DNA from 3 places in the Streptomyces sp. NBC_01460 genome. Region 3 is predicted to be linked to each of the others. Evidence: riboswitches for the same ligand, from Rfam matches in the RefSeq annotation. Region 3 holds a riboswitch; each other region holds the start of a gene.
The links. Region 3 has a riboswitch for cyclic di-AMP ahead of OG488_RS15380 (transglycosylase family protein). Riboswitches for the same ligand answer to the same signal wherever they lie in the genome.
Positions count from the first base shown of each region.

Region 1: another riboswitch for cyclic di-AMP. It lies ahead of OG488_RS28985 (LysM peptidoglycan-binding domain-containing protein); the one in region 3 lies ahead of OG488_RS15380 (transglycosylase family protein).
Region 2: another riboswitch for cyclic di-AMP. It lies ahead of OG488_RS28290 (M23 family metallopeptidase); the one in region 3 lies ahead of OG488_RS15380 (transglycosylase family protein).

Region 1 is NZ_CP109473.1:6,408,884-6,416,536, reverse strand. It holds gene OG488_RS29005 (ATP-binding protein) at 1-144, opposite strand, end outside; gene OG488_RS29000 (MBL fold metallo-hydrolase) at 211-1,203, opposite strand; gene OG488_RS28995 (SIS domain-containing protein) at 1,610-2,503, shown strand; gene OG488_RS28990 (hypothetical protein) at 2,631-3,212, opposite strand; gene OG488_RS28985 (LysM peptidoglycan-binding domain-containing protein) at 3,423-4,280, opposite strand; cyclic di-AMP (ydaO/yuaA leader) riboswitch at 4,283-4,468, opposite strand; gene OG488_RS28980 (hypothetical protein) at 4,828-5,058, shown strand; gene OG488_RS28975 (TetR/AcrR family transcriptional regulator) at 5,163-5,801, opposite strand; gene OG488_RS28970 (quinone oxidoreductase family protein) at 5,895-6,860, shown strand; gene OG488_RS28965 (ferredoxin) at 6,963-7,154, opposite strand; gene OG488_RS28960 (cytochrome P450) at 7,204-7,653, opposite strand, start outside.
Region 2 is NZ_CP109473.1:6,250,463-6,258,115, forward strand. It holds gene OG488_RS28275 (DNA gyrase/topoisomerase IV subunit A) at 1-1,443, opposite strand, end outside; gene OG488_RS28280 (M16 family metallopeptidase) at 1,689-3,050, shown strand; gene OG488_RS28285 (M16 family metallopeptidase) at 3,077-4,459, shown strand; cyclic di-AMP (ydaO/yuaA leader) riboswitch at 4,650-4,817, shown strand; gene OG488_RS28290 (M23 family metallopeptidase) at 4,831-5,625, shown strand; gene OG488_RS28295 (GntR family transcriptional regulator) at 5,849-6,553, shown strand; gene OG488_RS28300 (HPr family phosphocarrier protein) at 6,728-7,009, opposite strand; gene OG488_RS28305 (bifunctional acetate--CoA ligase family protein/GNAT family N-acetyltransferase) at 7,174-7,653, shown strand, end outside.
Region 3 is NZ_CP109473.1:3,485,366-3,493,018, reverse strand. It holds gene OG488_RS15400 (nucleoside triphosphate pyrophosphohydrolase) at 1-383, shown strand, start outside; gene OG488_RS15395 (cytochrome P450 family protein) at 427-1,710, opposite strand; partial or broken gene OG488_RS15390 (cytochrome P450) at 1,882-2,139, shown strand; gene OG488_RS15385 (transglycosylase family protein) at 2,245-3,231, shown strand; cyclic di-AMP (ydaO/yuaA leader) riboswitch at 3,522-3,693, shown strand; gene OG488_RS15380 (transglycosylase family protein) at 3,694-4,389, shown strand; gene eno (phosphopyruvate hydratase) at 4,707-5,993, shown strand; gene OG488_RS15370 (FtsB family cell division protein) at 6,088-6,558, shown strand; gene OG488_RS15365 (DUF501 domain-containing protein) at 6,629-7,171, shown strand; gene OG488_RS15360 (Ppx/GppA phosphatase family protein) at 7,206-7,653, shown strand, end outside.

The DNA of each region.
Region 1 (7,653 bases), 2.9 Mb from region 3:
GCGGGCCTCCGCGGCCCTCGCCTGACGTTCGGCCAGTTCTGCGCTCGCCGAGGCACCGTAGGCCTCCCGCCGGGCCTGGTACATGCGCGTCGACGTCCATATCGCCACCACGACGGCGATCAGGGTCAGGATCCATGGCACCACGGCGTCACCGCGTCTCTGTCGTCGGGGACGGCCGGCGGCCCGCGCCGTCGCCGTTCCGGCCGGCCGTCATGCCGGCTCGCCGGTACACGCCGCGCCGGTCTCGTGGGCGACGGCGGCGACATCGGCCATCACCTGCAGGACGCCGGGGAGTTCGGACCCGTCGAGGTGGCGGTATTCGCTCCCGATGGTCACCACGAGCCGTTCCGGCAGGCCGAGCGCCGGATGGCGGCCCTCGGCGATCACCCGGCGGGCGGCCTCGACGGCGGGCACCCCCGCCGCGTGGAGGGCGTGGGCGCGTTCGCGTACGTACGCGAGGTAGCCCATGTGCTCGCGGACGCCGGCCGGGTCGAGCACGGGTCCGTGGCCGGGCACGATCACCTCGGCGCCGGTGGCCAGGACCCGTTCGCAGGCCTCGATCACGTTGCTCAGGGGGCCCGCCCAGTGCACCGGGTGGTCACCGGGCTGCTCCGGGGTGGAGGAGAAGATGACGTCGCCGCTGAACACCGTGCGCTGCGCGGGGAGATACACCATGAGGTCACCCCCCGTGTGCGCGGGCGGGAGGGACGACACCTGGACCGTGTACTCCCCCAGGGTCAGTTCGAGTTCCCCGGTGAAGTAGGTCGTCGGCCGCACGGCCTCGGTCTCCGACCAGTCGAAGCCCCCGAAGTGACGGCCAAGGTAGGCGCCGAGGGGTGTGGAGGGATCACTTCCGGCCACCAGGGCGTGCTGCTGCTGGGGGGTGGGGTCGTAGTGGATGTGCTCCCGGGCCTCCCGGGTCACGATGATCTCCGCGTCCGGGAGCACCCCGGCGCCCCAGAAGTGGTCGCCGTTGGCGTGGGTGACGACCACACGGTCGATATTCGCCCCGTCGGGCAGCCGCTTCCGGCTCTCCGCGAGGAACTGGCCGGCCAGCACCGGGTCGTAGGGGGTGTCGATCCACAGCCCGCCGCGCGGCGACACGAGCAGGCCGCAGTTGGCCAGGCCCCAGCCCCGCTTCGGCGGCAGCCAGGCGTACAGGCCCCTGCCGAGGTCAACGACGTCCCCACCCGTGATCGACATGGGGCGATTATGCCGACCAGGATCCGGCCGCGCGTTCGAACTCGGCCAACGATCCGTTCCGGTGACGTGAAATCACCCCTCCTCCGGACCGCCCACCTCCCGCCGGTGACCGTCCGAGGTCACCGCAGACCGACCTCACAGGGGATGTTCCGCCCGATGTACGAGATATCGCCTGCCGACTCCGGCCCGCCGAGCAGATACCCACGGGGTGGCGACGGAACCGGATTGAGCCGACTACCCACCGAGCATGGCCGAAAACAGATGCCGATCGGATCAGGAAGAGAGGAGCCATTTGCTTGTTCTTGCTCGATTCACCCAGGTACCATGCAACATTGAGCAAAAGGGCGACGAATTCACCCAGCCCCACCCATCAGGCGCGAGTCAGCAGCGGAAGCGGAGTGCGGACATGTCCCATGTCGAGACCGAGACAGCCGGCCAGCCGGAGTGCTGGCGCCGCGCCGCGGAGGTCGCCGTCGGCCGGAAGGCGGCCCTGCCGGCCACCGGTGAGCGCATCGCCGTCGTCGGCTGCGGAACGTCGTACTACATGGCGCAGGCCTACGCCTCGCTCCGGGAGGCCTCCGGGCAGGGCGAGTCGGACGCGTACGCCGCCTCGGAGTTCCCCTTCGGGCGCGCCTACGACCGGGTGGTGGCCCTCACCCGGTCGGGAACCACGACCGAGGTGCTCGGTCTGCTGGACCGGCTGCGGGGCACCACCCGTACCGTCGCCGTGACCGCCGACCCGCGGACCCCGGTGATGGACGCGGCCGACGAGGTGGTGGTCCTCGACTTCGCCGACGAACGGTCCGTGGTCCAGACGCGCTTCGCGACGACCGCGCTGACCCTGTTCCGCGCCCACCTCGGACTGCACACCGAGGACGTCGTACGCGACGCGGAGACGGCGCTGGCGGAGCCGCTTCCCGAAGGGCTGCTGGAGTGCACCCAGTTCAGCTTCCTGGGGCGCGGCTGGACGGTCGGGCTCGCCAACGAGGCGGCGCTGAAGATGAAGGAGGCGTCGCTCTCCTGGACGGAGTCGTACCCGGCGATGGAATACCGCCACGGCCCCATCAGCATCGCCACGGCCGGGACCGCGACCTGGATGTTCGGCGCGGCCCCGGAGGGGCTCCGGGAGCAGGTGCTGGCGACCGGGGCCCGCTGGGTCGAGAGCGCTCTGGACCCGCTGGCCGACCTGGTCCGGGTCCAGCGGCTGGCGATCGCCCGAGCGGCGGCCCGCGGTCTCGATCCCGACCTTCCGCGCCATCTGACGCGGTCCGTGGTGCTCGGCACGGCGGCCGGGGCCTGAGCCTCCGGCCCGCGGTGCCCGGGCACGACGGCCGGGGCCGGGCACGGCGGTCGAGGGCCGGCCCCCGTCAGGGCATGCCGCGCACCGGGCCGGCGAGCAGCCCGGTGTGCGGCCCCGGACGCGGGGGTCAGGCCTCTTCGAAGTAGGCGTCGAGCACCTCGTCGAGTTCCGCCGTCCACCCCTTGAGCTCGCTTCGGGCCCCGGCCTCGACCTCGGCGTTGAACCACCGGACGCTCGACAGGTGGACCGTCACGGTGAACCGGCGCCCGAAGCGGCCGGTCCTGACCTCGACCGCGCCGATCTCGGACCAGTCGAACTCCGCCTCCTGGTCGTCGAGCCGGAAGCGGACACCCGCGGCGTCCACCCTGATCGATCCGCGCCGGTCGCTGACCTCGAAGACGGGCGCGTCCTTGTCCTCGGCGCCGTCGGCGTCCTTGGCTCCGGCGTCCTCGCTCACCGCCTCGCCGTCCGGGGTGGCCTCGTCGTCCGGGATCGCGTCGGCGGCGGCCGTGGACTCCTCCGCGGCCTCCTCGGCCGCACCCTCGGCGGGAGCGTCCGCGACGTCGCCCGCCGGGACCTCGCCGGGCTCCGCCTTCTCCGCTTCCGCCTCCGTCCGCGCGGGGGCAGGGGCCGTCAGGCCGGGGATGTACGCCGGGTCTGTCCCCGCGGCGAACTCGGGCTTGTTGTTCGAATCTATGCGCTGCTCCACGGCGGGCAGTATGGACGACGAACCTGTACGAGGCCAGTCACCCCGGCCCCGACCGGCCTGTCGCGCGGGTGCCGGCCGCCGCGGTGGGGGAGCACCGGGGGACCTCGGACACGACAGAAGGGTGGTGCGGGTTCCGCCGAACCCGTACCACCCTTCAATGCCGGCCCTCTGTCACACGCCGTGTGTCAGAGGCCCCGTGTCCATGGAGCCTCAGTAGGCACCGAAGACGTTGTCGATCGAGCCGTACCGGTCCGCGGCGTAGTTGCACGCGGCGGTGATGTTGGCGACCGGGTCGTAGCTGTCCGTCGACGTACCGGGCACGTGGTACGCCTGGAAGGTCGGGTCGATGACCTGCAGCAGGCCCTTCGACGGGACGCCGTTGATCGCGTTGATGTCCCAGTTGTTGATGGCCTTCGGGTCACCCGCGGACTCGCGGATGATGTTGCGGTGGATGCCCTCGTAGGTGCCGGGGATGCCGTGCTCGGCCATGACGGCCAGCGACTCCTTGATCCAGCCGTCGAGGTCGTTCGTGTACGAGACCGGCGCGGCCGCGGGGGCGGCTTCGGCGGCCGGAGCGCCCTCGGTGGCGAGCGACGTGCTCGTGCGCTCCGAGCGGTCGGCGCGGTCGGCGCTCTTCTCGGCACGGTCGGAAGCCTTGGACCCGGCCTTGTCGGCCTTGTCCGCCGCCTTGTTCTCACCCTTGGCGCCAATGGTGATCTTCAGGCCGGGGTGAATGAGGTCCGGGTTTCCGCCGATGACCTTCTTGTTGCCCTCGTACAGGGCCTTCCAGCCACCGCTCACGGAATGCTCGCGAGCGATCTTGGCGAGAGTGTCGCCGAAGACGACGGAATAGGTGGTGGACGTGGACTTCTGCGCGGCAATTCCCTTGCCGGACACAGCAGTCGACGTTGCAGCCTTTTCCACCGCAGCGGGCTGGGCCGGGGCGGCGAAGGCGCCGGTGGCACCGATGAGGGGCAGGGCCAGGGCGGCTCCACCCGTGCTCACGGCGATGATGCCGCGGGTGAGCGAAGTGGTCCTGGAACGACGGTGCTTACCGCTTTCGGGCATGCTGAATTCCTCTCCGCCGCCTGCGAAGTGAGCTGTCGGGTTCGAGCTGGAGATGCCCGGCCGCATGGGAATGCGACTTCACCCCGAGCCGCTCCGGAAACCGGATCGGCGCTTACTTGGGTCCCCCGCTCCTGCCGTACGAGAAGTGGTCGGGTAACCGGACGGCGGCAGGATTCGGCGTTCCGCCCGGAGTGATGGTGACCGTAGGCGAGAAATAGGGAAAGGAACAAGCCTGGCGGAGTGATCACAATTCATTCGCAAGATCAATTCACGGGAATTCATGTAATCCACCCCACATCGCGTCACTCATTTCTCTTGCCGCAGAAGGGAACCGACGGGCGCACGCCCGCGTCCGGGGCGTCGGAGGTGACCCTGGTCACTGAGTCCGATTCGGGCGTTTTGCGCCTACCCGCAGGGGCCCAGGTCGCACGAAATGGCCTTTTATGGATTACGGGATTAAATTCAAAAAACACTCCAAATCGGGCATATGACTCACGCCCGATGCCCGCAGGCGTACCTGGAGCGTCGGCGTGGAACCGATCTGCCTATGACTGAGAGCCCGTACGCGCCTGTCCCCCGGATCACCGTCCTGCCGGTCCAGCCGGGTGACCCGCCCTTCCGTGTCGTGGAGATCGACGGCGAGGTGATCGGGACGGCGACCGCCATGACGGACGTCCTGAGCGCCGCCGCCACGGCCGGGGTCGTGGTCCACGACCTCGACGACCCGGCCTCCGTCCGGTGGGTGGGCGGCGGCAAGCTGCACTGGAGGCCACACTGAGCGGAAGGGCCGGGCGGGGCCGGAAGGGACTGCCGGAAGGGACTGCCGAGGGTTCGCGAGGCGCCCGGCCGGTGACGGGCCCGGCGCGCGTCAGGCCCTTGCGGTCAGACCTCGGGGGAGGGCGCCGGCGCGGCCGTGGCGCGCAGCAGGTCCAGCGACGTGTCCAGCGCGGCTTCCAGGTGGGTGATCCGGCCGGTGGACATCAGGATGACCACTCCCCCCTGCACCGCGGCGACCAGTGCGGCAGCCGCGCGGTCGGTGTCCAGCCGGGGGTCGACCTCGCCACTGTCCTGCATGAGGCGGATCCCGGCACGCAGGGCCGCCTGCCACTGGTCGAGCAGTCGTCCGGTCAGCGCCTGGGCGGCGGGGGTCGTGCGGCCCAGCTCGGTGATCAGCACGCCGAGCGGGCAGTTGACGCCCTGTTGCTCGTATCGCCGGACGACCGCGTCGCGCCAGTCCTGCCACGCCTGCCACGTACCCAGGTCGCTGAGGTGCGGCTCCTGGTCCTCCAGGACACGCTCGGCCTCGCGGGCCCCGACAGCGAGGAGCAGCTCCTCCTTGCCTCCGGGGAAGTAGTGGAAGATCTGGCTCTTGCTCGTGGAAGTGCGCGCCCGCACGTCGTCGAGCGTGGTGGCCCCGGCGCCCCTGGCCCGGATCTCCTCCGCCGCGCCCTCCACGATGCGGCGCCGGGTGGCCGCCCCCTTGGCCGTGAGTCGCGGTGGGGCACTGGTCCCGCTCGGCATGCCTGCCTCCGTTTCTGGACTTGCCAGTCCATTTTATCCGGACGACTCTGGCACCCGTCCACAGGGAACGAGAGCAGACAAGAGGACGGAAACATGCGAGCGATCGTCATCGAACGACTGGGCGGCCCGGAGGAACTCCGGCTCGTCGACCGTCCGGCCCCCAGGCCCGGCCCGGGCGACATCCTGGTCGACGTCACGGTGGCCGGTGTGAACTTCATGGACACGGGTGTGCGCCGACTGGGCCCCTCCGCGGGCGGAGTCCCCTTCACGCCCGGCGTGGAGGGTGCCGGGCGGATCGGCGCCCTGGGCGAGGGCGTGACCGGGTTCGCCGTCGGCGATCGAGTCTCCTGGGTGTACGCGTCCGGCTCCTACGCCGAACAGATCGTGCTGCCTGCCGCCGATGCCGTGCCCGTGCCGGACGACATCTCCGACGAGACGGCGACGAGCCTCATGATGCAGGGCATCACGGCCCATCACTTCACCACCGAGGCAGCCCCGGTGGAGCCTGGCCAGACGACGCTGGTCCACGGGGCGGCCGGCGGCCTGGGACATAATCTGACCCGGATGATCAAGGCGCGTGGTGCGACCGTCATCGGGCTCGCCTCCACCGAGGAGAAGGCGGAGGCGGCCCGGCGCAACGGGGCGGACCACGCGATCGTGTCCAGCGGGGACGCTTTCGTGGCACCCGTCCTGGAGCTGACCGGCGGCCACGGTGTCCACACCGTGTTCGACGGCGGGGGCGGGACCACGTTCCGGGCGTCGATGGGCGTCGTACGGCGCCACGGGACGTTGCTCTACTACGGAGCGTTCAACGGCACGGTCCCCGTACTGAACATGAGGGAGCTGCCCCGCAGCATCAAGGTCTGCTATCCGGTCTTCCGCGACCACATCCCCGGCCGCGAGGAGCTCCTGCGCCACAGCGCCGCGCTCTTCGACCTGGTGCGCCAGGGGGTACTGCTTCCCGCTGTCGGAGGGCGCTACCCGCTGCGGGACGCGGAGCGGGCGCACCGCGACATCGAGTCCCGGTCCACCACGGGCAAGCTCCTCCTCTTCCCGTAGCGGAAGGAGCCCCTGCGCAACGACGACGGGGAGACGTCGACCGGGGGACGGCCGCGGGCCACCGCCGCCGCCCCCGGGCTCCTTCCCGTCAGTCCTGGACCGTCAGTCCTGGACCGTGATGGCGAGGGCCGGGCAGACCGCCGCGGCCTGCTCGACGTCGTCGGCCCGGTCCGACGGCGGTGCGGGGTCGAGCAGCACCGCGATGCCGTCGTCGTCCTGGTCGAACACGTCAGCGGCGGCGACCACGCACTGTCCGGACGCCACACACTTGTCCTGGTCGAGGGTCACTTTCATGAGCACTCCTTCGTCGTCGGTGTCGATGAGGGGACGGTGGGGGGAGGAGTCACCAGGCCACGGGCAGTTCGTGGACCCCGTAGACGGATCCGTCGTGCTTGAACGACAGCTGCTCCAGGGCGGTGTCCAGGCGCAGGGTCGGGATGCGCCGGTAGAGGGTGCTGTAGACCACCTGCAGCTCCATGCGGGCCAGCGGCTGGCCGACGCACTGGTGCACGCCGAAGCCGAAGGCGACGTGGCGGCGCGCGTCACGCCGGAGGTCGAGCCGGTCGGGGTCGGGGAAGACCTCGGGATCACGGTTGCCGATGTCGTTCGGCACGATGATCCCCTCCCCCGCCCGGATGACCTCACCGGCGATCTCGATGTCCTCCAGCGCGACACGGCGGCGGCCGCCGTGGGTGATGTTGAGGTAGCGCAGCAGCTCCTCCACGGCGCCGGAAACCACCTTCGCGTCCCCGGTGTCGCGCAGCAGGGCGAGCTGGTCGGGGTGTTCCAGGAG
Region 2 (7,653 bases), 2.8 Mb from region 3:
GGCCGAGACGAGCTTGCGCAGCTCGGCGTCCGACTCCAGGATCGCCGTCAGTTCGGCGATCTCCTCGGACAGCTTGTCGCGCTCGGTCTCCAGCTCGATCCGGTCGAAGCGGGTGAGCCTGCGCAGCGGGGTGTCCAGGATGTACTGGGTCTGGATCTCGCTCAGCGAGAAGCGCTCCATCAGGCGCTCCTTCGCCTGCGCCGAGTTGTCGCTGTCCCGGATGAGACGGATGACCTCGTCGATGTCGAGCAGCGCCACGAGGAGGCCCTCGACCAGGTGCAGCCGGTTGCGGCGCTTGGTCCTGCGGAACTCGCTGCGCCGGCGCACCACGTCGAAGCGGTGGTCGAGGTAGACCTCCAGGAGCTCCTTGAGCCCCAGGGTGAGCGGCTGCCCGTCGACCAGCGCCACGTTGTTGATGCCGAAGGACTCCTCCATCGGCGTCAGCTTGTAGAGCTGCTCCAGCACGGCCTCGGGGACGAAGCCGTTCTTGACCTCGATCACCAGGCGCAGGCCGTGGGCCCGGTCCGTGAGGTCCTTGACGTCGGCGATGCCCTGGAGCTTCTTCGAACCGACGAGGTCCTTGATCTTGGCGATCACCTTCTCCGGCCCGACGCTGAAGGGCAGTTCGGTGACGACGAGACCCTTGCGACGGGCCGTGACGTTCTCTATGGCGACGGTGGCACGGATCTTGAACGTGCCGCGCCCGGACGCGTAGGCGTCCTTGATGCCGCCGAGGCCGACGATCCTGCCGCCGGTCGGCAGGTCGGGCCCCGGGACGAAGCGCATCAGCGTCTCGAGGTCGGCGCCCGGGTGCCGGATGAGGTGGCGGGCGGCGGCGATGACCTCGCCGAGGTTGTGCGGGGGCATGTTCGTCGCCATGCCGACCGCGATGCCGGAGGCACCGTTGACCAGGAGGTTCGGGTACGCCGCCGGGAGGACGACCGGCTCCTGCTCCTGGCCGTCGTAGTTGGACTGGTAGTCGACGGTGTCCTCGTCGATCGACTCCGTCATCAGGGATGTGGCGTCGGCCATCCGGCACTCGGTGTACCGCATGGCGGCCGGCGGGTCGTCGTTGCCCAGCGAGCCGAAGTTGCCGTGCCCGTCGACGAGGGGCAGGCGCATCGAGAACGGCTGTGCCATGCGCACCAGTGCGTCATAGATCGACGCGTCGCCGTGCGGGTGCAGTTTGCCCATCACCTCGCCGACGACCCGTGCGCACTTCACGTAGCCGCGGTCGGGGCGCAGCCCCATCTCGTTCATCTGGGACACGATGCGGCGGTGCACCGGCTTCATGCCGTCGCGGGCATCGGGCAGCGCCCTGGAGTAGATCACCGAGTAGGCGTACTCGAGGAAGGAGCCCTGCATTTCGTCGACGACGTCGATGTCGAGGATCTTCTCCTCGAAGTCGTCCGGCGGCGGGGTTTTCGTGCTGCGGCGGGCCATCGCGGCTGCGACTCCTTCACAGATTCTGTCGGGCAACCTCAGGTTCTGACGCCGACCATTGTGGACCGCCGTACCGACAACGCCGACCTCGACCCGTCCGAAGCGGTCCCGGGGGCCCCGCCGGGCCCCCGTTTACGGCAGCATCTACGACAACATTCACCCAACGGGAACTTCGCCAGGTGCCCGTGCGCTTGCTTAGAGTGGCAGGTCCGGCAGGAAATCCTGTACCGATCGAAGGGACGTACATGCCCATGGGTCACACGGCCACAGCCCAGGCCGGTTCCGGCGGCTTGACGGCGACCGAGCACCGCTTGGCCAACGGCCTGCGCGTGGTGCTCTCCGAGGACCATCTGACCCCCGTCGCCGCGGTCTGCCTCTGGTACGACGTCGGCTCCCGTCACGAGGTCAAGGGCCGCACGGGCCTGGCTCACCTCTTCGAGCACCTGATGTTCCAGGGCTCGGGCCAGGTCAAGGGGAACGGGCACTTCGAGCTGGTGCAGGGGGCCGGTGGTTCCCTGAACGGCACGACCAGCTTCGAACGCACCAACTACTTCGAGACCATGCCCACGCACCAGCTGGAGCTGGCCCTGTGGCTCGAGGCCGACCGGATGGGCTCGCTGCTCGCCGCGCTCGACGAGGAGTCCATGGAGAACCAGCGGGACGTCGTGAAGAACGAGCGCCGCCAGCGCTACGACAACGTTCCGTACGGCACCGCCTTCGAGAAGCTCACCGCCCTCGCGTACCCGGAGGGCCACCCGTACCACCACACGCCGATCGGCTCGATGGCCGACCTCGACGCGGCGACCCTGGACGACGCGCAGGCGTTCTTCCGCACGTACTACGCGCCGAACAACGCGGTGCTCTCCGTCGTCGGTGACATCGACCCGGAGCAGACGCTCGCCTGGATCGAGAAGTACTTCGGCTCGATCCCCTCGCACGACGGCAAGCAGCCCCCGCGCGACGGCACCCTGCCGGACGTCATCGGCGAGCAGCTGCGCGAGGTCGTCCACGAGGAGGTCCCCGCGCGTGCGCTGATGGCCGCCTACCGGCTGCCGCACGACGGCACGCGCGCGTGCGACGCCGCGGACCTCGCCCTGACCGTGCTCGGCGGAGGTGAGTCGTCCCGTCTGCACAACCGTCTGGTCCGCCGCGACCGTACGGCGGTGGCCGCCGGTTTCGGGCTGCTCAGGCTGGCCGGCGCGCCCTCCCTGGGGTGGCTGGACGTCAAGACGTCCGGCGGTGTCGAGGTGCCGCAGATCGAGGCGGCCGTCGACGAGGAGCTGGCCCGCTTCGCCGAGGAGGGCCCCACGCCCGAGGAGATGGAGCGCGCCCAGGCGCAGTTGGAGCGCGAGTGGCTGGACCGGCTCGGCACGGTCGCCGGCCGCGCCGACGAACTCTGCCGGTACGCCGTCCTGTTCGGTGACCCGCAGCTCGCCCTGACCGCGGTGGGCCGGGTGCTCGACGTGACGGCGGAGGAGGTCAGGGAGGCCGCCCGGGCCGCCCTGCGCCCCGACAACCGTGCCGTCCTGGTCTACGAGCCGGTCGAACCGGCCGACGAGGCCGACGAGACCGCCGGCACCGACGCGCACGAGGGGGCCGACAAGTGACCGACGCCGCCGTGACTGGAGTAGCGATGGAGTACCACCCGCAGCCGACCGCCGGCGAGGCCAGGCCCTGGGCCTTCCCCGCGCCCGAGCGCGGCGCCCTGCCCAACGGGCTGACCGTACTGCGCTGCCACCGCCCCGGGCAGCAGGTCGTCGCCGTGGAGATCTTCCTCGACGCGCCGCTCGACGCCGAGCCCGAGGGGCTGGACGGAGTGGCGACGATCATGTCGCGCGCCCTGTCCGAGGGCACGGACAAGCGCTCCGCCGAGGAGTTCGCCGCGGAGCTGGAGCGCTGCGGCGCCACGCTGGACGCCCACGCGGACCACCCGGGGATCCGGGTCTCCCTCGAGGTCCCGGTCTCCCGCCTGTCCAAGGCGCTCGGGCTGGTCGCCGAGGCCCTGCGGGCCCCGGCCTTCGCCGAGAGCGAGATCGAGCGCCTGGTCGGCAACCGCCTCGACGAGATCCCGCACGAGCAGGCCAACCCCGCGCGCCGGGCCGCCAAGCAGCTGTCCAAGGAGCTCTTCCCCGCCACGGCCCGGATGTCCCGTCCGCGCCAGGGCACCGAGGAGACCGTCCGGCGGATCGACGCCGCGGCCGTGCGCGCCTTCTACGACGCCCACGTCCGCCCGTCCACGGCGACGGCGGTCGTCGTCGGCGACCTCACCGAGGTGGACCTGGACGCGCTGCTCGCCGAGACCGTCGGGGACTGGTCGGGCAATGCGGGCCAGGCCCGCCCGGTGCCCCCGATCACCGCGGACGACACGGGCCGTGTGGTCGTCGTGGACCGTCCCGGAGCCGTCCAGACTCAGCTGCTGATCGGCCGGATCGGCGCGGACCGGCATGACAGCGTGTGGCCCGCCCAGGTCCTCGGCACGTACTGCCTGGGGGGCACGCTCACCTCGCGGCTGGACCGCGTGCTGCGCGAGGAGAAGGGCTACACGTACGGTGTCCGGGCCTTCGGGCAGGTGCTGCGCTCGACGGCGCCCGGCTCCTCCTCCGGGGCGACCGGGGCCGCCATGCTCGCCATCAGCGGTTCCGTCGACACGGAGTCCACCGGGCCCGCGCTCGACGACCTCTGGAAGGTCCTGCGCACCCTGGCGGCCGAAGGGCTCACCGACGCCGAGCGTGAGACGGCCGTCCAGAACCTCGTGGGCGTCGCCCCGCTGAAGTACGAGACCGCGGCCTCGGTCGCGGGCACCCTGGCCGACCAGGTGGAGCAGCACCTGCCGGACGACTACCAGGCCCAGCTGTACGCGCGCCTGGCGGCGACCGGCACGGTCGAGGCGACCGCCGCCGTCGTCAACGCGTTCCCGGTGGACCGGCTGGTCACCGTCCTGGTCGGGGACGCCGCACAGATCGCGGACCCCGTACGCGCGCTCGGCATCGGCGAGGTGTCGGTCGTCACCGGCTGACATGACGGGACATCAGGGACCCCGGCGGGGCACTCTCGCCGGGGTTCTGTCTTTTGTCTGTTTTAAGCGGAAAATACATGTTCATCCTGTGGGATGTGCGACAAAAGACCCGTTCCGTTTGGCGGGCGAAAGCGGCCCCCTCTAGCGTCGGCCCGGCTGTCCGTCAGACGAATGCCGCATCCGTGGCGCCGGGCAGTCATCGCCGAGTCCCCGTCCGGCGCGAGCCTGGGGAGCCGGGGACCCACGAAGTCCCTGGGGTGAATCGGATCCCTGCACCTCGCACGAGGCTCAGGGGCCCGTAGGAGACCTTCCTGCTCCGAACCCGTCAGCTAACCCGGTAGGCGAGAAGGAAGGAAAGGACCAGCCCCTCCATGGCGTTCATCCGTGCCACCGGGAAGCACCGTGCCCCGAGCCGCCTGACGCGCAAGAGCGCCGAGGTCGCCGGCATCGCGGCCCTGGCCACCGCCGGTGTCATCGGCGCCACCGCGTCCCCCGCCCTCGCCGCGGACTCCGAGGCCGTCGCCCCGTCCTCCACCGGTCTGACGCAGGCCGTCGCCCTCGACACCACGCTCGCCGCCCAGATCGACGCCCAGGCCGAGGCCCAGGCGCACCAGGCCGAGGTCGTGGCCAAGGCGAAGGCAGCTGCGAAGGCCAAGGCGAAGGCCGAGGCCGAGGCGAAGCGCAAGGCCGAAGCCCGTGCCAAGGAGGCCCGTGAGGAGAAGGCGCGGGCAGCCCGCGCCGCCGAGCGCGCCCGGCTGAACGCGTTCCACCTCCCGGTCGCCGGCTCGCACGTGACCACGGGGTACCAGTCCGGCGGCGCGCTCTGGTCCTCCGGCACCCACTCCGGCGTGGACTTCCAGGCCGCGTCCGGCACCTCCGTCGTCGCGGTCGGCGCCGGCACGGTCGTCGAGGCCGGCTGGGGCGGCGCGTACGGCAACAACATCGTGCTCAAGATGAAGGACGGCACGTACACCCAGTACGGCCACCTCTCCTCGATCGGTGTCTCCGTCGGCCAGAGCGTCGGCTCGGGCGAGCAGATCGGCATCTCCGGCTCGACCGGCAACTCCACCGGGCCGCACCTGCACTTCGAGGCCCGGACCACCCCCGAGTACGGCTCGGACATGGACCCCGTCGCCTACCTCCGCGCCCACGGCGTCCAGGTCTGATCCGACACCTCACCACACCGCTCCGACGAAGGCCCCGGCATCCGCCGGGGCCTTCGTCGTGCGTCCGGAAGTGTGTGCGCCGACGCCTCCGCGGAACAGCTCCCTGGCCAAAAGATATCCATGGATTCCGCCCCGCCATCGGAAATGCGCGCCGGTTGCAATAGAGTCGCAGGACAGGCGTCGATCAGCCGCGTTTCGCGGGGATTAAGGCGGAGGTTCGGACATGCGCATTCCCGCGCATTCGGTATGCACGGCAATCCGTGACGACATCGTCTCCGGTGTCTTCGAGCGCGGCAGCCGCCTCACCGAAGAGGTGCTCGCGCGTCGCTACGGCGTCTCCCGCGTCCCCGTACGCGAGGCGCTGCGCACCCTGGAGTCCGAAGGGTTCGTCGTCACCCGCAGGCACGCCGGCGCCTGTGTCGCCGAGCCCACGGAACAGGAGGCCGCGGACCTTCTGGAGATCCGGATGCTCCTGGAGCCCCTGGGAGCCGCACGTGCGGCCCAGCGCCGCACCGAGGCGCACCTCAAGGTGCTCCGAGGCCTGGTCAGGCTGGGGCAGGAGCGGGTCCGCAGGGGCGAGGGAGAGGATCTGCGCTCCCTGGGCGGCTGGTTCCACGAGACGCTGGCACAGGCCTCCGGCAGCCCGGCGCTCATCGCGCTGCTCACCCAGCTCCGGCACAAGATCGCCTGGATGTACGCCGTCGAGCAGCCGGTCCGCCCCGCGGACTCCTGGGCCGAGCACGGCGCTCTCGTCGACGCCGTGGCGCGCCGCGACGCCGAGCGGGCCAGGGCGCTCGCCACCCAGCACGCGGAGCGGGCCACGGCGGCGCACCGGCTGCGGCGCCCCGACCGGCCGGGGCACCCGGCGGCCTCCGCCCGGGTGAGGACTTCGCAACACCACGTAAACATCGCGGGAGTCCGCCATTAACAATTGCGCCGTATACAAAGAGGGGTAATTGCCGGAGGGCTTTCTTTTTGCTGCCCTGATTCAGGATTTCCGGAGCGGTGTCCGCACCTGATCCGGAAACAGAAAAGCCGCGGCTCCCGGTCGGGGGTGCCGCGGCTTTCCCGCAGAAAGAAATCCGGATCGGAATGGCCGGAATCAGACGGTCTCCGGAAGCTCCTCGAGCCCCTCGGCGACCAGCTTCGCCAGACGGTCCAGGGCGGCCTCGGCGTTGTCCGCCTCGGACGCGAGCACGATCTCCTCGCCGCCCTGGGCGCCCAGGCCGAGCACCGCGAGCATGGAGGCGGCGTTCACGGGGTTGCCGTCCGCCTTGGCGATCGTCACGGGGACGCCGGAGGCCGTGGCGGCACGGACGAAGATGGAAGCGGGGCGGGCGTGCAGGCCCTCGGCCCAACCGACGTTGACGCGGCGCTCAGCCATGGTTCTGCCCTTCACGTATCAATGGGTTGTCTAGACCAGTCTCTCATGTGGTGCGCACTGCTGTGCCCGGCGTCGCCGCCGGGCGCCCACCGCCCGTCGGCCCCCTCAGCGTGCCCCTGCCGCGAACCCTCCGCGACCGGTGCGCGGCGCCGTAGGCTTTGCCCATGGAGCCCACTCCGGAGCAGAGTCCGCACCACGCGTACCCCGACCACTGGGAGGCGGACGTGGTGCTCCGCGACGGTGGCACCGCGCGCATCAGGCCCATCACCACGGACGATGCCGAGCGGCTGGTCAGCTTCTACGAGCAGGTGTCCGACGAGTCGAAGTACTACCGCTTCTTCGCCCCGTATCCGCGCCTCTCCGCCCGGGACGTGCACCGCTTCACCCATCACGACTACGTCGACCGGGTGGGACTGGCCGTCACGATCGGCGGCGAGTTCATCGCCACCGTGCGCTTCGACCGCATCAACGACCAGGGCCGGCCGGCCTCCGCCCCGGCGGACGAGGCCGAGGTCGCCTTCCTCGTCCAGGACGCCCACCAGGGCCGCGGCGTGGCGTCCGCCCTGCTCGAACACATCGCGGCAGTGGCCAGGGAGCGAGGCATCCGGCGCTTCGCCGCCGAGGTGCTGCCCGCCAACAACAAG
Region 3 (7,653 bases):
CCACCATCGTCGAGAAGCTGATCCACCGTCACCCGCACGTCTTCGGCGACGAGACCGCCGAGACCCCGGAGGACGTCCGCGCCCACTGGCTGCGGACGAAGGCGATCGAGAAGCAGCGGGAGTCGGTCACCGACGGGGTCCCGCCCGGGCAGCCCGCTCTGGCGCTCGCGGCCAAGCTCGGAAACAGGGTCCGCACGGCCGGTCTCGACGTGGAGCTCCCCGCGGGCGACGGGATCGGCCACCGGCTGCTCGCCCTCGCCGTGCGGGCCGAACAGGACGGCGTCGACCCGGAGGCCGCCCTGCGGGCCGCCGCCCGCGCCTACCGGGACGCCGTCCGGGCGGCCGAGGGGCTCGGCGGCACGGCGGATGGCGTCGAGGAGTGAAGGACAGCCCCGAAACGGCCTCCGCGCCCGACGCAGCGCCTCTTCACCGGGGAGTCGCGCCGGGGGCTCCAGGAGGCGCGCCTCCGGTCCGTCGCCCAGGAGTGAACTCCACCGGCAGCGTGCGCAGGCCGCGCATGATGAGGCCACCCCGCCATCGCAGTTCGTCGGGGCTCGTGGCCGGCTGAAGATCCGGCAGGCGATGGAACAGGGTCGCCAGCGCGGTGCGGCCCTCCAGCCGGGCGAGCGGAGCTCCGAGGCAGTAGTGGATGCCGTGCCCGTATCCGAGGTGCTGGTTGTCGCGGCGGGAGAGGTCGAGGGTGTCGGGCTCCTCGAAGCGGGCCGGATCACGGTCGGCCGCAGCGAGTACGACCAGGACCGGATCGCCCTCGCGAATGTGCTGCTCCCCGATCACCAGTGCCTCGGTGGCGTAGCGCCAGGTGGCGATCTCCACGGGGCCGTCGAAACGCAGCAGCTCCTCGACGGCGGTATCCAGGAGGGCGTGGTCGTTCAGGTCGACAGCGTTCTGGAAGACGGAGCGCTGTGCCGGGTTGCGGAAGAGCGCGTGGGCGCCGTTTCCGATCAGGTTGATGGTGGTCTCGAAACCCGCGAAGAGGATGACGAAGCACATGGCAGCGACCTCGTTCTCGCTGAGGTGCTCGCCGTGGTCGCTCGCCCGGATCAGGTCGGAGATCAGATCGTCGCCGGGGTTCTCTCTCTTGCGGTGGATCAGGTCGGCGAGATAGCTGCGGATCCTCTTCACCGACCGGGCCACGCCACCGCGAGGGCCGCCACCGTGCCGGATCATCATGCCTGCCCAGTCCCTGAAGTCGTCCTGGTCCTCGCTCGGGACTCCGAGCAGGTCGCAGATCGCGTAGATGGGCAGCGGGAACGCGAAATCGTGGATGAGGTCGGCCGTTCCCCGGTCCGCGAAGCCATCGATGAGGTGGTCTGTCAGCTCCTGTACACGCGGTGCGAACTCGGCGACCCGGCGCGGGGTGAACGCCTTGGACACGAGGCGACGCAGTCGCGTGTGATCGGGCGGGTCGATGTTCAGCAGGTGCGTCATGAGGTTGGCGCTGCGCTCCCCGGGGATGCCGGTTCTGCTCTTCCCGTGTGCGTCTTCCGCGTGGTGCGCCGGGTTCTTGGAAAGGCGGCTGTCGGCGAGGGCCTGCCGGGCATCCGCGTAGCGGGTCACCAACCAGGCCTCGACACCGCTGGGCAGCGTGGTGCGGTGCACGGGGCTGTGCTCGCGGAGCGAGGCGTACGCGGGATACGGGTCGGTGGCGAACTCCCAGGTGAAGAGTTCCGGCGACGGGGTGTGGTTCACCGGACGACGGTATCCGGCGGGCGCCTGTTGCCACCTCTCGCCCCGGCTCCGCCCGACCGGAGGGGCGGCCGCCCCGGCGGGCCCTGCTGTTCGTCACGCTGCGCCGTACCCGCCTTGCCTTGGCACGGTGCCTTTCGCGCGGCTCTTTTCGGAGATCGAGGCATCGCGCGGGATCTCGCACGGAGTGACAATCAGCACCTCGGACACGGGCACGGCATCCACTACTGCCTGGGGGCTCCGCCGGCCCGTCCGGCGGGGCGGGTGGCACTGGCGACACTGCTGCGCCGCCTTCCCGACCTGCGGCTCACCGCAGATCCTGCCGATTTGCGGTGGAGGGGCGGACTCATCATGCGTGGACTGCGCACGCTTCCGGTGGAGTTCGGACCCGGGCCCTCCGCCGAAAAAAGTGACAGCCTGTCAACTCTGTGACTTTCACGTGATCTCCGCTGCATCGACTTGTGACACACGTTCGAGTAGGGCTAGGTTCACCCCTCGACCCACCCGTCACATGTCAGTCACACGGAAGGCAATCGCATGGGCTCCGCGACCGGCAGACACCGTCGCCCTCGTCAGGCACCCGCCATCGTCGTCGCCGCAGGCGTCACAGGATCGGCCATCGCCATTCCGCTGCTCGGTGCGGGCGGCGCGCAGGCGGCCGACGCGACGACCTGGGACCGGGTCGCCGAATGCGAGAGCGGCGGCATGTGGAGTGCCGACCTCGGCAACGGCTACTACGGCGGTCTGCAGTTCTCGCAGGACACCTGGTCGGCCTACGGCGGCACGTCGTACGCGCCCCGCGCCGACCTGGCGAGCCGCTCGCAGCAGATAGCGGTGGCGGAGAAGGTGCTGGACGACAAGGGCCCGCAGGCGTGGCCCAGCTGCGCGGTGATCTCCGGTCTCGCCCTGGACGGGACGCTGCCCGGCGTCGACCCGGGCGGCGAGCCGTCCGCCGAGCCCTCGGACACCGCGACGCCGTCCGAGACCCCCTCCTCCGAGGCGAAGGACCCGGCGGACACCGCCGACGAGAAGGACACCTCGGACTCGGACGCGAAGGGCAAGGCGAGCGGGAACACGTCCGACGACACGTCCGGCAGGAGCGACGAGGCCGTCGAGTCCTCGGACACCGCGACGCCGTCCGGGACCCCCTCCGCCGAGGCCCCCGGGTCGTCCGGCGCATCGAAGGGTGACGGGACGACGAGCGGGAAGCACCGCGGCACGCCGGCTCCCGAGGCCGGTACGGAGACGGGGGCCGACGACGGGCGCGAGTCCGGCCGCCACGCCTCCCGCGGCGACTCCGACGCGCGGCAGGGCGCGGAGGGCACGTACACCGTCCGCGAGGGCGACAACCTCTGGGCCATCGCCGACGCGCAGGAGCTGACCGGTGGCTGGACCGCGCTCTACGAGGCCAACAAGGACGAGCTGGGCTCCGACCCGGACCTGATCCTTCCCGGCCAGAACCTGGACCTCGGCCTCGGGGCGGACGCGCAGGACGCTCCGGCGGAGACCGCCGCCGCCAACTGATCAAAAGCGGGAAAACACCCCGAAAACAGGGGCAGTTAAGAGACCTATGTCCACTTATGCGTAAGTGAGACATGGGTCTCTTTGCGTCAACTGCTGCGCCCCGTCCGTCCGGTCCGTCCATATTGCGTCCGACCTGCGGAAACGATCCTCGCCGCCGGGACGATACGGGCTGATTGGTCGTTATGTCCATCTTTGAATGTGGGGGTTGCGTGTGTCTACGGTCGGAGCCGCTCGCACCGCGGGCACCCTCGACCGTCACGCCGAATCCTGCCGTCGGCCGAGGGGTACCGACGCGTAAAGCGCCGTAGGCAGGAGCGGGGGAACCAGGTAGGCGCCGGACCCGGCCGTCGGAAGACGGGCGAAGGGACGGCTAGGGGTGGAGCCGCCCGCGGAAGCGGACGGCCGGGCAACTCACAGGCCCGAACCCGACAGCTCACCTCGTAGGCGTCGGTGAGGAGAACCATGCTGCTTTCCAGCAAGGGCAAGCACCGTCGCCCGTCCAAGGCCGTCCGTATCGCGACCCTGGCCGGTGTCACCGGTGCGGCCGTCGCCGTGCCGCTCATGGGCGCGACCGGTGCCTCCGCCGCCTCCGTCGACACCTGGGACGCCGTCGCCCAGTGCGAGTCCGGTGGCAACTGGTCCATCAACACCGGCAACGGTTACTACGGCGGTCTGCAGTTCTCGCAGTCCAGCTGGGCGGCCGCCGGTGGCACGCAGTACGCCGCCCGCGCCGACCTGGCCACCAAGGGCCAGCAGATAGCCGCGGCCGAGAAGCTCCTCGCCCTCCAGGGCCCGGGCGCCTGGGGCTGCGCCGGTGCCGGCGGCCTGACGAACGACGGTGTGGACCCGGGTGTCGACACCGGTTCCGGCCAGAGCGCCGACAAGGCCGAGACGAAGGCCCAGCCCGAGCGCAAGGCCGAGCAGCCCACCACGCGCAGCGAGAAGCGCACGGCCCCCGGGAAGACCGTCACCACCCCGACCGGCAAGAAGGTCGAGAAGGGTGACGGCGAGTACAAGGTGAAGGCCGGCGACACCCTCAGCAAGATCGCCGACGCGAAGAAGGTCAAGGGCGGCTGGGAGAAGCTGTTCAAGCTGAACGACGACATCGTCGACCAGGCCGACATGATCTTCCCGGGTCAGCAGCTCCACCTGAAGTAGTCGGAAACGGCCCGGGGTCCCCCTCCTGCCCCGGTGGCCCGGCCCGGCGCGCAGACCCCCCGCGCGCCGGGCCGCGGCCGTGTCCGGCACCCGTCGAAGGAGTGCCGGCGCGCGCTCACCCAGAGGTGAGCGTTCAACAGTTGTGGTTACTGGCCAGTAGAATTCTGGAGCTTTGCCCGTAATGCAGACCCTTGGGTCCTTTTTCGTCCCAGGGGACGGGCGGACGGCCGACGGAGCGGGCCGAGCCGGTTAGGCTCGTGACGCAAGGCCACAGTGACCCTGCACAACCAGTGTCAGATCCCAGAAGGAGATGCCTCGTGCCGTCCATCGACGTCGTCGTAGCCAGGGAAATCCTCGACTCCCGGGGTAACCCCACGGTCGAGGTCGAGGTTGGCCTCGACGACGGCAGCACGGGACGTGCTGCTGTTCCGTCCGGCGCCTCCACCGGCGCGTTCGAGGCCATTGAGCTTCGCGACGGTGACCCGAACCGTTACCAGGGCAAGGGCGTCGAGAAGGCCGTCCTCGCCGTGATCGAGCAGATCGGCCCGGAGCTCGTCGGCTACGACGCCACCGAGCAGCGCCTCATCGACCAGGCGATGTTCGACCTGGACGCCACCGAGAACAAGGGCTCCCTCGGCGCCAACGCCATCCTCGGTGTCTCGCTGGCCGTGGCGCACGCCGCGTCCGAGGCCTCCGACCTCCCGCTCTTCCGCTACCTCGGCGGCCCGAACGCGCACCTGCTGCCCGTTCCGATGATGAACATCCTGAACGGCGGCTCGCACGCCGACTCCAACGTGGACATCCAGGAGTTCATGATCGCGCCGATCGGCGCCGAGTCCTTCTCCGAGGCCCTTCGCTGGGGTGCGGAGATCTACCACACGCTGAAGAAGGTCCTGAAGACCAAGGGCCTGTCGACCGGTCTCGGTGACGAGGGCGGCTTCGCCCCCAACCTCGAGTCCAACCGCGCCGCCCTCGACCTCATCCTCGAGGCGGTCAAGGAGGCCGGTTACGTCCCCGGCCGCGACATCGCGCTCGCGCTCGACGTCGCCGCGTCCGAGTTCTACAAGGACGGCGTCTACGAGTTCGAGGGCAAGTCCCGCTCGGCCGCCGAGATGACCGAGTACTACGAGGAGCTCGTCTCCGCGTACCCGCTGGTCTCCATCGAGGACCCGCTGTACGAGGACGACTGGGCCGGCTGGAAGGTCATCACCGACAAGCTCGGCTCCAAGGTGCAGATCGTCGGTGACGACCTGTTCGTCACCAACCCCGAGCGCCTCGCCCGCGGTATCGAGGAGGGCTCGGCCAACGCCCTGCTCGTCAAGGTCAACCAGATCGGTTCGCTGACCGAGACCCTGGACGCCGTGGAGCTGGCCCAGCGCAACGGCTTCAAGTGCATGATGTCGCACCGTTCCGGTGAGACCGAGGACGTCACCATCGCCGACCTCGCCGTCGCCGTGAACTGCGGCCAGATCAAGACCGGCGCCCCGGCCCGCTCGGACCGTGTCGCCAAGTACAACCAGCTGCTGCGCATCGAGGAGATCCTCGACGACGCCGCGGTGTACGCCGGACGTTCGGCGTTCCCGCGCTTCCGCTTCGACGGCTGACAGCCCGAGTCCGGAGCACCAGCCTCCGTCCGTCCCCGCATCCGGTCCCGTACCGTGTGCGGGGACGGACGTGCGTAACGGGGAGGCGTGAGACATGGCCGGGAAGGACCGCGACCGGTTCTCCACCGCGACCAGGCTGCGGCTGCTCGGGGAGCAGACGGCGGCCCGCGTCTACCGGTCCCAGAACCGCCGCCAGGCCCGCCGCTCGCGGCTCACGGGCCGGGCCGCGTTCCTCGCGCTGATCGTCTGCTCGCTGGTGGTCGCGCTCGCCTACCCCATGCGGCAGTACGTCTCCCAGCGTGACCAGATCGCCGACCAGGAGAGGCTCTCCCGCGAGGCCCACCAGCGGACCGAGGAGCTGCGCGACGAGAAGGCGCGGCTCAAGGACGACGCGTACATCCGCCGTCTCGCGCGCCAGCACCTCCACTACGTGATGCCCGGCGAGACCGCCTACACGGTGGTCGACCCGGACGCGGCGGAGGTGCGCCGGGGCGAGCCGGGGGCGACGGGGCGGCCCTGGCACTCGAACCTCTGGGACGGCGTCGACAGCGCGGACCGCGAATGACCTCGCGCCCGCGCGGAGCCCCCGCCCCGCACCGATTCATACAGTCCGACCGATGACATTCAAGGCAGGCATGGACACGCCCCCTCCGCAGACCGAATCCACCACGCCCACCGACGCGGACATCGCCGCGTTCGGGCTCCAGCTCGGCCGGCCGCCGCGCGGGCTGCGCGCCATCGCGCACCGCTGCCCGTGCGGCAACCCGGACGTGGTCGAGACGCAGCCCCGTCTGGAGGACGGCACGCCGTTCCCGACGACGTACTACCTGACGTGCCCGCGTGCCGCGTCCGCGATCGGCACGCTGGAGGCCAACGGGGTCATGAGGGAGATGACCGAGCGGCTCACGACGGACCCGGAGCTGGCCGCCGCCTACCGTGCCGCGCACGAGGACTACCTCGCCCGGCGCGACGCCATCGAGGTCCTGGAGGGCTTCCCGAGCGCGGGCGGCATGCCGGACCGGGTGAAGTGCCTGCACGTCCTGGTGGGCCACTCGCTGGCCGCGGGGCCGGGGGTGAACCCGCTGGGCGACGAGGCGATCGCGATGCTGCCGGAGTGGTGGGCCAAGGGTCCGTGCGTCACACCGTGCGGCCCCGACGCCGGATCCGACGCGTCCTGACCCGGCGCGGTACCCGTACGACCACAGGAGCCCCATGACCCGCGTTGCCGCCATCGACTGCGGTACCAACTCCATCCGCCTGCTCGTCGCGGACGTGGACCCCGCCACCGGTGACTTCACCGAGCTCGACCGCCGGATGGAGATCGTCCGGCTCGGCCAGGGGGTCGACCGGACCGGCCGCCTGGCCCCCGAGGCGCTGGAGCGGACCTTCGGCGCCTGTCGCGCGTACGCGGCGGTGATCAAGGAGCTGGGCGCCGAGCGCGTCCGGTTCGTCGCCACCTCGGCCTCCCGCGACGCGGAGAACAGTGACACGTTCGTCCGCGGCGTCCTGGACATCCTGGGCGTCGAGCCCGAGGTCGTCACGGGTGCCCAGGAGGCGCAGCTCTCGTTCGACGGAGCCACGAAGGAACTGGCGGGCGGCGACCACCTGGAGAAGCCGTACCTGGTGGTGGACATCGGCGGCGGCTCCACGGAGTTCGTCG